Regions from separate parts of the Massilia sp. SYSU DXS3249 genome, predicted to be linked through region 2. Evidence: predicted binding sites of a transcription regulator. Region 2 holds the regulator's gene; the other holds the start of a gene.

Region 1 (7,237 bases), on a different contig from region 2:
CATAGAAACGTGCGCGCTGCAAGGTTAAGCTGCCTTGTAGGTAGGGTGCACAGGCGCACCGAAGACACCACTACCAGCACCAACTCCAAAGCAGTATCGCTGCTTAGGGCATGACAGACCCAGTTATCGCGTCCCAGACCATTGCAGCATTCCTCCATGCTCTGGAAGAAATGACGACACACAACTCGCCGCATGCTCTGGTCAAGGGAGCTACGAAGGACGCAGGCGAACAGAACCCCAAGTATCGGCAGCGTCGGCTTCTTACATTTCACACTGCAATTCGATAGCGCTAATTTGACTATGACTATCCAAATAGCCCGTGGAGGAACCAGCGTGGTTCTGGATCCTCGCCTGCTCCGGTGACTCGCTCCCGATAAACCCAGTACAAAGCGTGTTCTTGGCCTTCTGCAATCCAGTAATCTCTAGCAGCCGTATCTCCCCACCATCCTGCTTCTACGCGCTCTGGGCCTGACACCATTCTCAGTGGAGACCCGTAGAACGGCCTATGGTTTCGGACAAGCAGCGGAATTGGACTAACCAGCAGCCAGGTCGGTTGCAGCATGCTACTCAGATTTGGCGGAAGCTGGCCGGCAACTACCGCTTCCCGAACCTTCTCATGAATAGGAACCCACGCGTTAGCGACCTCGGGCCGATAATCAGCCACTGGCCGCACCTGACGAACCTTGTCCTTCCCAAGGCGTGCTACCAGCAGCTCGATCATGCGCACCTGGTCTTCCTCCGTGCCACCTGGCTCCGGGAAAAGCGACTCGGTCGGAGGCTCCATTGGCTGCAGCTGGATTGTCTGGAGCACCAATCCGATTACTGGAGCGTCCAGTACCAGTTTCCCGAGTCGCTCCTTCAGCAACCGCACAATGTGATCACTATGCCAAACCGGTTCAGCCAGCAGGATCTCAACTTCGGTCGGCGCCCGCGCAACACGACCGCGTTCGTGTTCGTGTTCAAGCTTGAGCGTAACGCCCTTTACTGCAAGCTGCATTGCACATAACCAACCGATTAGCTGCAAAACCAGGCGCTGCGCGCCGGCTAGCAATAGATCAGCATTTTCGATGCGATCAAAAAATTCCATTCGTGCGTCGAATTTTGTAGGCGCCTCGACCCATTCGAAGACCTCTGGAAGGCTGCCGAATGCGGAATCAAGGAAATCGAGTAATGCGCGGCCACATCTCCGTTGAAGACCAGGTCGCGGCAGCCGTTGCAAGTCACCGATCGTATCGCAGCCAATTCCTTCAAACCAGCTACTGTAGGGCCTTGCCGCTGGCACAACCATTACAGGAAGACGATACAACGCACGCCCTGATGACTGTTGCTTCAGAACACTGCCGCCGCCGGTTCGCGCGAGCATCCACGCTGCCCGAGCAGTAGGAGCACAGCTCAATTTTCCCGTGAACCCCAGACTACGAAGATCGGCACGAACGCGTCTACATACTGATCGGATACCACCGAACAGCCGCAAGCTGGCACCGATATCGAGTAGCAGCGTTGACTCTTCCGCGAGCGTCACTTGGGGCGTGTATTGCAGCATTGCCATCGCAACGGCCCGTAGTGCAGCGTCTTCACGTGCTGCCGTACGTTCGTGGATACGTGCATCGGGAGCCAGCATTAACACGCCACCGCGGCGCATCGCAGGTTTGATGCCGACCATTCGCGCGCTGCACGACATCGTTAGAACCTTCTCTCGCTCAAGGACAACTGTAATGCTGTCACTCGACCAGTTCGGTTCGAAGACCTCGAGCGGGAGCTGGGGTAGATGTAATCCGATCCACAGGCGCATGGCGATGAACAAAGGAGGGAGACAAGGGTAGGAACAGTGCAGTTTCGCGCTGTGGCCCACGACGTTTTAAGAAATCAATCTCGACACCGCCTCGCGCCGGCCGAACCCCTAGCCGAAGCAGTGCGGGTGAGGGATCTTGCGCTGCGGCGATCGGGCGGAACAAAAAGAATAGGCTCTCTCCGTCTGAAGCCGCTAAACACAAACGTCGTAGGCTCTCGTTTCGAACATGGCCAGGCCAAAACAAAAGCGCATGACACCCGCCGCTTCGGAGGACTTGTTCTGCAGCCCAGAGGGCGTCAGCTGTACGATCAGGTTGAACCCACGTGACTTGAGACGGGTTCAAGCCCATCGCAGCCAGGGCAATCGAATTTGGGACATGTGGCGGTTGAATGAGCATTACCCGGCGTTTCCCGGCCGCTGCCAGTGCAGGCTGTAGAAGCCTTAGTTCGCCTGTCCCGGGTTGACGCAAATGGAGCTCAACCATGCTACTAATCGGCCACCCTCCTCCTGGTAACTGGTCAGATAACACAGGAAACCCAGTGTCAACACAACGTGTGCTTGCATGACCGAGCTGCGAAGCACGCCATAACGACGGATGAATCGACTCCGGTGTCGAATGGCTCGTAGTCAACATACCACCTCCTCAGTACTGTATGCCCATACAGTACTTGGTTCATACGCTTTTAGCAAGGTGTCTACACTTCAACCGAGCGGCTGAAGCCGATATTACGTAAAGAAAAGACCCATTGTATCCACTTGGCAACAATTTAGGTGTCTAAAGATTAACTATTCGCTCAAGTACCCACTCGCAAGCAGGTCTACCTGCCAGCCTACGTCTACAAGAATCATCTATACAACCGTTAGATCTTCATACGCCAACAAGCCATCGATGTTCAACCTTCACAACATTGAAAAAACTAGTTGGGCAGCTATTATTTAAATACCTAGCATGCTTAACCCAAGCCCTACAACGAATCTTTAAAAATCAAAATTTTCCTAAATAGGAACAGTTCATTTAGGAAGTATAGTCGGACGGCAATTTATCACCTAAACACGCGACAAGGATGCGAGACAAATGTCGAGGAAACGATATACGCGCAACGAGTCAGACATCCAAGAACTGCTGAGACGCGGGCGGGGGAAAGGGGTCAGGGAAAATTACCTCCCATACTTATTCGTTCGTGATGTTCCCAGTTCCGGCCGATCACATCGGATATACGGACGACGCAGTGGACGCGTACATCATCTTTTGTCCGACATAGAATATGCCCATTATTTGACCTTTGACAGCGACAACGCGGTTGCAGACATTAGAGAGCAATTCGCATTAGACCGAACAGAAACGATCAGAATAGCATCGACTCTCGGATTCAGGCACCCTAGAGATCCACGGAGCGATACAAATTTAGTTATGACTACAGACTTGGTCGTGACATACAAACGCAATTCGGTATACGCCGACACAGCTTTTTCAATAAAGCCAGCATCTCAATTATCTAATCGCAGAGTATGCGAAAAACTAAGGATCGAGGAAACCTATTGGACAGAAAAGAACGTTTCCTTCCGAATACTAACTGAGCAAGATATTCCACTCCATTTAAAACGTAACCTGCAATGGCTGAGGCAATATCAAAACCTGCATCTTTTCGCAGAGCCGTCTCCAGGGCATTATAAAGATTTAGCTGAGCACTTACTAATATGCCTTTCGCACCTAAATATACCAGGCATAACACTTTGCGAAGTCTGCAAATTGCTCGATGAACATCTTGCATATGAAACTGGCTCGCATTTGATGATAGCTCGACACATGCTCTCGACACGCATATTTATAACAGAACTAAATCGTGAGCAATTATGGAATACTCCAATTTCAGAAATTAAAATAAATAGCTGTCTTCGAGCAGAGAATTAATCAATGGACGCTTTAATAAGGAACACTGTATTCAAGCTCTCATCTACCGGCGAACTTCGTCGTGTTCTGTACGTCTCGAGCGAAAAGGACTATATCGTTACTATAGTACTTAGCGGTCGCCGCCGATCTCCATCTATACATAAGTACGATGAATGGATGAGCATGATAACCAACGGCTCACTTGCGGTTTGCGAGGATCCGTATCTAGATCTTCCATTCAACCATGCACTAACTGCATCAATGAAATCGCGACAAGCAAAAGCTTGGGCGGCAATCGAACCTATAGTCAGAGACGTCCCTGCTATCTTCGATTCACATTACCGTAATCAACAAATTACTATTCGTGCAAAAGAGGTTGAGTGCCACAATGATAGTATTCGAGACTGGCTAAACGAATACTGGCAACAGGGATGTACCCCATCAGTACTTCTCGGCAGAAGAAATAACTGCGGAGCTCCCGGCAGAATAAAGCCAACAAGAACCACGTCAGGCACTGATAACAATCAACACAGCATCCTAGAAATTAAACGCGGTGCTCCCCGTTCGATAACCGCCGGAGTGGGATTAAACATATCCGAAGAGCATCGTCGATTGATATGCATAGCGACCAATGTCTTTTATAAGAAGAATAAAAAAGCGACCTTGAAATATGCATATCTAAAAATGATTCGTCAGTATTACCCTGATAGTATCCGGATTAATGAAAACAAAAAAATCGAAATAATACTTCCGGATACTGTACCAACATACCAACAATTCATATATTGGCACAACAAAGAAAATTCAAAATACGATGAAATTCGAGCTAGAGAAGGCAAACTACATTTCGAAAAGACACTACGCCCCCTACTGGGAAATAGCACATTTGAGTCGATTGGCCCAGGTTATCGCTATCAAATCGACGCGACAATTGCAGATGTCTATTTAATCTCTAGAATAGACCGCAGTACGATCATCGGACGCCCTGTGATGTATGTTGTTATCGACGTCTGGTCACGATTAATCGTCGGACTATATATAGGCATAGAAAATGCCTCATGGACCACAGCCATGATGGCGATCCACAACGTAACATTAAACAAAGTCGACTATTGTGCAAAGTTCGATATAGATATTCAACCATATGAATGGCCAGACACTTCGCTTCCGAGTGTTTTACTGGGCGACCGCGGTGAAATGCTTTCCAAACAATCCGATAGATTGGCCGAACTACTGGGCATTGAAGTTGAAAACACACCGCCATACAGAGCAGATTGGAAAGGAATAGTCGAGCGGCAATTTCGACTGCTTCCAGCGAAGTTCGCTGCTGACGTTAAGGGTTATGTCCAGAAAGACTTTAATCAGAGAACAGGGCCAGATTATCGCCTAGACGCCTGCCTGAACCTTCACGAATTTACAAAAATAGCCATACATTGCGTACTTGAGCATAACGCTACTCCAGTTGGCGGATATCCTTTGGAGAATGTGATGATAGCCGAAAAAGTTCCTGCCATTCCCAATGAATTATGGGCATGGGGGATAAAAAACCGGATGGGAACATTAGTACGCCATTCTGAGAATAGGCTCCTGTTCGCCCTTTTACCTACAGCCGAAGCCAGTGTTACCCCCAAAGGCATTTATTTTCTTGGAAGAAATTACTATGCCTCTGCATTAGACAAGCAGGAATGGCTCAGTAAAGCACGACATAAAGGCCGTTACAAAGTCGTTATTTCATATCACCCACATAACTTGGACATAATATTGCTTCACAACCCAGCCCATCGAGACCGGTTCACGTCATGCACACTCCTGAGCAACGACAGTTCGGACCACAATCTATATATCGAAGAGCTTGTGGCAAGATTGGCGAAAAGCGCCAAGACGACTGCAAGCAGGGTATTTGAAACAGTAAGCATACAGATGACGCATCAAAAGGCTGTAGAAGATATCGCAGCATTTGCGAACGCAGAAAAAGAAAAAGAAAAAGAAAAAGACACGTTTTTACCGCAGCAGAGCAAGAAGTCGAGAATTTCGAACATTCGTACTTATAGAGCAGTCGAAAAGGTTCTGCACAGAGTTATAGATAGGGGCTTAAAATCTAAGACATCGCCAGAGCCGTGTGCAGAAGAAGAGTCGGCATCAATAAAACCAGCCCGCATTAAGCCCTTCGCGCGAATTCCTATATTCTCACGTGACGACAAACAGGCGAAATAAAATCATCTAAACGCACGAGTAGGTGGACCAGCGATTGTCTTTAGAATTTATGATTAAATTGCCATTACATATCCAATGACCAGTCAACATATCTTTGACCACAGGCCAAATGATTCAAGACATGCCGATGACACAGCGAACGTCGGGGCCAAATGTGTTATTGCCCAGTATACTCGAAGCGAAATTCCTGAGTATATAGGAAACGTATTTATTGAAGCCTTAGGTCCGATACCATCGAGTCACCAACTCGCTACTTTGATGACCAATCACCCTCCATACGACCCGCTTGATCGGGAAAAACCCGATCATATACGTAAGCACCTAATGTTGAGGCTTAAGCGCTTTTACGAACCGCTCACGGAGCAAAATTCGATTGCTCAAACACTCGGAGAAATGGTGCGTAGTGGGTATATAAACCGGAACCCGTCTACTCCGCAGTTTAAAAGATTTTTACAACAATCGTATCTACAACGCCAAAACCTTGATATTGTCGAGCAAATACCTGACATTGAGCCGATGTGCGACTCATACGCAGTTATCGGTGTGTCCGGAGTCGGAAAGTCGCGATTGACGCGCCGAGGACTTTCTCAATTCCCATCATTAATCTGGCATCCAGCACTGAGGATATACCAGATACCTTACATTATTGTTGAGTGTCCTTACAATGGTACCGTACGACAGCTGGCGATGAATTTCTTTAACGAACTCGACAAAATCGCTAGTACCTCCTACGAAATCCGGTTTACAAAACGGAAGATGACGGTCGAGGACTTGATAAGAGAAATTAATGCAGCAGCCCATCTTTTCGGAATCGGTTTGATCGTGATTGATGAGATTCAACATGCTAAAGCAGCTTCAGGTACAGCTGGCGAAACGAGATTCTTGAACTTCCTAGTTAGATTTGTAAATACATCGATAGCACCTGTAGTACTTATCGGCACAATGTCTAGCCTTGAAATGCTTCAATCAGACTTTCGACAGGCTAGGCGTACTATCGGTGCTTTATTACGTAATCATCAAAAAGACGACGAGTGGAACCATTTCTTGGAAAGCATGTGGGTCTATCAGTGGACAAGAATTCCCACACCACTTACAGAAGAGCTGAACAACGCAATGTATGAACGGACCCAGGGCGTCCTAGACCTAGCAGTAAAGCTCTATCAATATGTGCAACGTCGAGCGATCGACTGTCAAATTGAGAAAATTTCGGTCGACATGATACACGTGGTTGCCGATGAAGATCTTACCCGTGTAGCGCCTATGGTCGAAGCGTTAGCTTCAGGGGACTACCCAAAACTGGCTCGTTACGGAGACTTAACGATGCCTGAATTCGACAGTGC
Region 2 (7,237 bases):
AGCAGCGGCGCCACGACGATGAACACCACGGTCTTGATCAGGCCGCCGGCGATCAGCGCGCCGGTGCCCGACTTGGCGACGGCCGCGCCCACCAGGCCGCCGATCAGCGCGTGCGAGGACGAGGACGGGATGCCGTAGTACCAGGTGATGATGTTCCAGACGATGGCCCCAACCAGGGCCCCGAAGATGACGTAATGGTCGACCACGGCAGGATCGATCGTGCCCTTGCCGATGGTTTGCGCCACCTTCATGCTGACCACGAAGATCGCGATGAAGTTGAAGAATGCGGCCATCGCAACAGCCGATTGCGGCTTCAGCACGCCGGTCGACACCACGGTGGCGATCGCGTTCGCCGAGTCGTGGAAGCCGTTCATGAAGTCAAAGATCAGTGCGAGCAACACCAGCGCACCCAGCACGTAGATGCTGATAGTTAAATGTTCCATAGTTGTTTTTGTTGTGCGCGTGGCTTACGCGTTCTCGACGATGATGCCTTCGATGATATTGGCGACATCTTCGCAACGGTCGGTGACGGTTTCGAGGATCTCGTAGATGGCTTTCATCTTGATCAGGTTGCGCACGTCCGGCTCATCGCGGAAGAGCTTGCTCATGGCGGCGCGCATCACGTGGTCGGCGTCCGACTCCAGGCGGTCGATCTCTTCGCAGATGGCGACGATCTTCTGCGCATTGCCCATGTCGTGCAGCAGGCCGACGGCCGCCTGGACGCGCTCGCAGCAGGCCAGGCACAGCTCGGCCAGGCGCTTCGCTTCAGGGGTGACGGCGTGCAAGTCGTACAGGGAGATGGTCTGGGCCGCGTCTTCCATCATGTCGAGGATGTCGTCCATGCGCGTGATCAGCTTGTGGATGTCGTCGCGGTCGAGCGGGGTGATGAAAGTCTTGTGCAGCAGGTCCACGCATGCGTAGGTGACCTTGTCCGCCTGCTTTTCGATGGTTTCCACGGCATGCGTGCGCATTTCGAGGTCGTCGAAGTTGGTCATCAGGCCGACCATCTCGTGCGCGCCCTTCACGCACAGCGCAGCATGCTGGTTAAACAGGTCAAAAAACTTGCCCTCGGTGGGCATGAGGCGTCCAAACATTAAAGGTTCTCCGTTTAAAAACTCTTGGAAATGCAAAGGTGCCCTGCAGGTCCGGCTCGCCATGCGTGCCGGCCCCAGTTGCACAATATCGGCTTAATCGCCCTGGTAGACGGCGAGGTTACCGCTGTAGTTACCGAACTTGGTGTACTGGCCGATCCAGGTCAGGCGGATTGCGCCGATCGGACCGTTACGCTGCTTGCCGATGATGATTTCGGCAGTGCCTTTATCGGGCGAGTCCGGGTTGTAGACCTCGTCGCGATACAGGAAGATGATCACGTCCGCATCCTGCTCGATTGCGCCCGATTCGCGCAAGTCGGACATGACGGGGCGCTTGTTCGGGCGCTGTTCCAGCGAGCGGTTCAGCTGCGACAGGGCGATCACCGGGCAATGCAATTCTTTCGCCAGGCCCTTGAGCGAACGCGAGATCTCGGAAATCTCGGCGGCGCGGTTGTCGCCCGGCTGGCTACCCTGCATCAGCTGCAGGTAATCGACGATGATGAGGCCGAGCTTGCCACATTGGCGGGCAAGGCGGCGCGCGCGTGCGCGCATCTCGATCGGGTTGAGCGCCGGCGTCTCGTCGATGTAGAGCTGGGCGTCGTTCATCTTCTGGATGGCGTGCGTCAGGCGCGGCCAGTCCTCGTCGTTCAGGCGGCCGGTACGCAGGCGGTGCTGGTCGAGCTGGCCGACCGAGCCGAGCATACGCATGGCCAGCTGGGCGCCGCCCATTTCCATCGAGAACACGGCGACCGGCAGGCCGGCTTCGATGGCCACGTTCTCGCCGATGTTGACCGAGAACGCGGTCTTGCCCATCGACGGACGGCCAGCGACGATCACCAGGTCGCCCGGTTGCAGGCCCGAGGTCATCTTGTCGAGGTCGATGAAGCCGGTCGGCACGCCGGTGATCTCGCCCTGGTTTTCGCGCGAATACAGTTCGTCGATGCGCTCGACCACTTGCGTGAGCAGCGGCTGGATCGGATTCCAGCCCTGGGCACCGCGTGCGCCCTGCTCGGCGATGGCGAAGATCTTGGATTCGGCTTCGTCAAGCATCTGCTTGACTTCCTTGCCTTGCGGATTGAACGCGTTGCCGGAAATCTCGTCGGCAACCGTAATCAGTTTGCGCAGCACGCCGCGGTCGCGCACGATCTCGGCGTAACGGCGGATGTTGGCGGCGGACGGCGTGTTCTGCGCCATCGCGTTCAGGTATTGCAGGCCGCCGACGTCGTCGGCCTTGCCGAGCGAGACCATGGCCTCGTAGACGGTGATCACGTCGGCCGGCTTGCCGCTGTTAATCAGGCGCACCATCTGTTCGAAGATGATGCGATGGTCGTAGCGGTAGAAATCGTCCGCGTGCATGAAGTCGGCGATGCGGTCCCACGCCGCATTGTCGCGCAGGAGGCCGCCGATGACGGACTGCTCTGCTTCGATGGAATGCGGGGGAATGCGCAGCGATTCGATTTGCGGATCTGCGGGGGTATTCATGGCGGGCATTATACCCTCTCCGGTCACACGGCTGAAATAATTGGCGAGTTTCTGAGGACAAAAAAAAGCCGGGCAAGCCCGGCTTTTTCCTTTTAACAACAGCTCGTGCCGAGCTGTGTCAGAACATCTGATTAGGCAGCTTCGCCCACGACAGCGATCGTGATTTCCACGACGACGTCGGTGTGCAGGGCGACGGCGACCGGGTGCTCGCCGGTGGTCTTCAGCGGGCCGGTCGGCAGGCGCACTTGCGCCTTTTCGACCGCGAAACCTTGCTTGGTCAGGGCTTCGGCGATATCGAAGTTGGTGACCGAACCGAACAGGCGACCGTCAACGCCGGCCTTCTGGCCGATGGTGATGGTCATGCCGTTCAGCTTTTCGCCTTGTGCTTGCGAAGCCGACAGCTTTTCAGCTGCTGCTTTTTCCAGCTCGGCGCGCTTGACTTCGAACTCGGCCACAGCCGCCTGGGTCGCGCGGCGGGCCATCTTCTGCGGGATCAGGAAGTTACGTGCGTAACCGTCCTTGACCTTGACCACGTCGCCCAGGTTGCCGACGTTAACAACTTTTTCCAAAAGGATAACTTGCATATTTTTCTCCAGAAAATTCGGACTGTACGGCGCCGATTAGGCGTTGTGCAGGTCGGTGTACGGCAGCAGCGCGAGGTAGCGTGCGCGCTTGATCGCGGTGTCGACCTGGCGCTGGTAGTGCGCCTTGGTGCCGGTCAGGCGTGCAGGCATGATCTTGCCGTTTTCCTGGACGAAGTCCTTCAGGGTGTCGACGTCTTTGTAGTCAACCTGTTCCACGTTTGCAGCGGTGAAGCGGCAGAACTTCTTGCGCTTGAACAGCGGGTTCTGCTGTTTGCGCTTCAGTTTTTCTTTGGCTTTGTTTTTGTCGAACTTTTTACCGAATGCCATTTGAGGCTCCTGTATCTAAAAGGTGGCCGCTCATTCTTTAAGCGGCGGCACTGAAATCAATGATGTGAAACACCAGGGCTTTGCTGTTGCGATTCTTCCTGGCCAAAAATCCCGTGAACTGGTGGGCTGCGCCCAACTCGGCGCTGGCGAAGCGGCCCGAAATTTCACCCGCGGCGAACGCGGCAATTTCGAACTCGACCAGCCTGGCGACCCCTGCCTCGACCTGCTGCGAACTGTGCATCAGGATTGCCGAGACGACCGGCACGCCGGCGGGGGTGTAGCGCAGTACGTCGCGTTCAGCAATCGTCGCGACGACCTGGAGCTGGTTCACTTCTTGTTCACGATTCCTGGCGAAAGAAATTTAGGCAGCAGCTGGGGCCGGGGCAGCAGCCGGGGCTTCTGCGCGGTGGCTCTTGGCTGCGTCTTCGCGCTGGACCGACTTCATCATTGGCGACGGAGCGGTTTCAGCCTTCTTCATCTTCACGGTCAGGTGACGCAGCACGGCATCATTGAACTTGAATGCGGTTTCCAGCTCGACCAGGGTCTCGTTGTCGCACTCGATGTTCATGCAGATGTAGTGTGCCTTCGGCAGCTTCTGGATCTGGTAAGCCATCTGGCGGCGGCCCCAGTCTTCCACGCGATGGATGTTACCGCCGCGTGCGGTGACGCTGGCCTTGTAACGCTCGATCATCGCCGGGACTTGCTCGCTTTGGTCCGGGTGGACGATAAAAACGATTTCATAATGACGCATGCAACACTCCTTAAGGACGTTTAAACAAATGCCCACCTCGGCGTCAAGACGAGTGTGGGAAGGGAAAGCCGGCAATTATAACGCGATACGGGCGTCAACACAATCCTGGGCCATCGTCGCCCCGCCGCTACAACTTCCCGGGTGGAAATCGTTAATTTTTCGTGATTTCCCTTGCATTCGCCGAAATACTGTACAAAAATACAGTCTGAATCATTAACCCACCCGTGGCAGATCCATGCTCAAGCTCACCGCAAGGCAACAACAGATCCTTGACCTGATCAAGGAAGCGATCGACAACACCGGCTTCCCGCCGACCCGTGCCGAGATCGCGAAGGAATTGGGCTTCAAGTCGGCCAACGCCGCCGAGGAGCACCTGCAGGCGCTCGCCCGCAAAGGCGCGATCGAAATCGTTTCCGGCACCTCGCGCGGCATCCGCCTGATCGGCTCTTCGCTGCCGGCACCGGTACCGCACGTTCCTGCCGCGCTGCTGATGTCGCTGCCGCTGGTCGGCCGCGTCGCCGCCGGTTCGCCGATCCTGGCCCAGGAACACGTCGAAGCCACCTACAACGTCGACCCCGCCATGTTCGGCGCCCGCCCCGACTTCCTGCTGAAGGTACGCGGCTGGTCGATGCGCGACGCCGGCATCATGGACGGCGACTTCCTCGCCGTGAAGAAAATCGACAGCGCCAAGAACGGCCAGATCGTCGTCGCCCGCATCGGCGAGGACGTCACCGTCAAGCGTTACCGCAAGACGGGCGAACTGATCGAGCTGCTGCCGGAAAATCCGGATTTCAAGGTCATTCGCGTGGAACCGGGCGACGAGTTCGCGCTCGAGGGGCTGGCGGTCGGGCTGATGCGCAGCTGGCATTGAGCTTGATGTGACAAAGGCCGCGTTCAGCGGCCTTTTTTCCGGGTATTGCACTTGTAGGGTGGACTCTCGAGTCCACGCGGTCCGGCGTTCGTAAATCGAATTGTTACCACTTGGCGGCAATGTCGCCTTACAGCGGACGGTGATACCGCGTGGGCACAAGTGCCCACCCTACGAAAGGCGGCAACCGGTGGACTTCGCTTACTTGCGCAGCGAGTCGTCTTTCGGCAAGTTCTTGATGATCGCATTGTGCTCGCCCACATACGCCTCGGTCGCCTGGCGCCAGACGGCGACGTCGGCCAGCACCAGCTTGGCGCTGACCTTGGCCTCTTCCGCGAGGTTTTCCTGTACCTGCGCCAGGTGCTTGTGCGCACGCTCGGTCTCCGAGGCATTCATCAGCTTGGCGATATCGGCAGGAATGCGCTCGGCTAAGGGCGAGACCGCGTTCAGGTTCGTCACGAATCCGTTGTAGCAGTCCTGCCACTTGGCGATCGCCTTCGATACCCGGTCGATTTCCTCGGACTGCTTGGAGACCGCCGGAATCCGCGGCGCCGCGCAGGCGAACTTGCCTGACTTCAGGTCCGTGCCGTCGTAGCGGCTGACCCAGTGCTCGATGTCCGCGCGGCGTGCGACGCGCTGCTGCATCACGTCCAGCGAGGCCGCCGCCACCTTGTTGCCCTTGGCCGCAGCCTTCTGGAACCACATCCGGGCCTTGTCCTCGTCGACCGTGCCGGCCTCGCCGTACCAGTACATTTGGCCCAGGTGCTGCTGGGCGTCGACGTTGCCGGCGTTGGCCAGTTTGGTGTACAGCTTGAATGCTTCCGGATACTTCTTCTGCTCGAACAGCGCTTTGGCGTCGTCGAGCTCGCCCGCGTGGGCAAGCCCGGCCAGCAGCAGGCCGGCCACCAGCATCATCTTCTTGTTCATGGTTCCCCGTCGTGGCAAGGCAAGCGTTCAGGCGGACAGCGCGCTGCGGAAGTCGTCCAGCAAATCGCCGGTGTCTTCGATGCCGACCGACACCCGGATCAGGGATTCGGCGATCCCCATGCTGGCGCGGCGCTCGGCGCCCATCTCGAAGAAGATCGTGTGCGCGACCGGGATCACCAGCGTGCGGGTGTCGCCCAGGTTACTGGCGGGAATTGCGAGCTGCAGGCGGTTCAGGTAATCGAAGCAGTCGATCCCCTCCTTCAGCTCGAAGCTCAGCAGCGAACCGCCGGCCCGGAACAGCTCGCGCACGATGCCATGCTGCGGATGCGAGGCCAGGCCCGGGTAGTGGACGGCAGCGACACGTTCGTCGGCTTCCAGCATCTGCGCCAGCGCCAGCGCATTCGCGCAGGTGCGTTCCATGCGCAGCGCCAGCGTTTCGGCGCCGACGGCGATGTGGTGGGCCGCTTCCGGGCCGAGGGCGGCGCCGAAGTCGCGCAGGGCCTTCGCGCGCAATTGCGCCATGCCCTGGGCCGTTGCCGGCTGCTTGCGGAAGTTGGCGGCGATGTTCGGGAAGGCGCTCCAGTCGAACAGGCCGGTATCGGTCAGGGCGCCGCCCAGGGCGATGCCGTGCCCGCCGATCGACTTGGTGAGCGAATTGACCACCAGCCCGGCGCCGACCGCCTTCGGGCGGAACAGCCAGGGCGTGGTCATCGTGTTGTCGACCACGTACAGGATGCCGCGCTCGCGGCACAGCTCGCCGATGCGGGCCAGGTCGGCCACCTGGGTGCGCGGATTGGCGACCGTCTCGACGAACACGAGGCGCGTCTCCGGGCGCAGGGCGGCTTCCACGTTGGCGACGTCGGTGGCGTCGACGAAATCGACGCCGACACCCTGCCCGGCCACCGTCTGCCACAGGCTGTTGGTGTTCCCGAACAGGAAGCTCGACGAGACGATATGGTCGCCGGCGCGCAGCAGCGCCTGGAACAGCGCGCCGATGGCCGCCATGCCGGTGCCGAAGCACAGGCTGGCCACGCCGTCTTCCATCTTCGTGATCTTGTCTTCCAGCGCGGCGACCGTCGGGTTGCCCTGGCGGCCGTAGCGGAAGCCCGGCTCCTTGCCCTGGAACACAGAGGCAAGCTGGCGCGCGTCGCCGTAGCCGAAGGCCACCGAGGTGTGGATCGGCTTGTGCAGCGAGCCCTGCTCGATC

The links. The regulator LexA, encoded in region 2, represses DNA repair genes until DNA is damaged. The targets are predictions, from matches to a motif close to ACTGTATNNNNATACAGT.
Region 1: a site for LexA is predicted at 2,441-2,458, ahead of imuA (translesion DNA synthesis-associated protein ImuA). Genes of this name have one in related genera too.

What each region holds. Positions count from the first base shown of each region.
Region 1 is NZ_JBSIPX010000002.1:93,511-100,747, forward strand. Features, by position in the region: gene ACWCIA_RS02675 (Y-family DNA polymerase) at 305-1,792, opposite strand; gene imuA (translesion DNA synthesis-associated protein ImuA) at 1,722-2,426, opposite strand; gene ACWCIA_RS02685 (TnsA endonuclease N-terminal domain-containing protein) at 2,868-3,704, shown strand; gene ACWCIA_RS02690 (Mu transposase C-terminal domain-containing protein) at 3,861-5,897, shown strand; gene ACWCIA_RS02695 (ATP-binding protein) at 5,973-7,237, shown strand, end outside.
Region 2 is NZ_JBSIPX010000026.1:30,329-37,565, forward strand. Features, by position in the region: gene ACWCIA_RS21810 (anion permease) at 1-443, opposite strand, end outside; gene ACWCIA_RS21815 (DUF47 domain-containing protein) at 468-1,094, opposite strand; gene ACWCIA_RS21820 (replicative DNA helicase) at 1,188-2,573, opposite strand; gene rplI (50S ribosomal protein L9) at 2,705-3,157, opposite strand; gene rpsR (30S ribosomal protein S18) at 3,194-3,484, opposite strand; gene priB (primosomal replication protein N) at 3,522-3,815, opposite strand; gene rpsF (30S ribosomal protein S6) at 3,846-4,235, opposite strand; gene lexA (transcriptional repressor LexA) at 4,471-5,106, shown strand; gene ACWCIA_RS21850 (tetratricopeptide repeat protein) at 5,305-6,030, opposite strand; gene ACWCIA_RS21855 (cystathionine gamma-synthase family protein) at 6,058-7,237, opposite strand, start outside.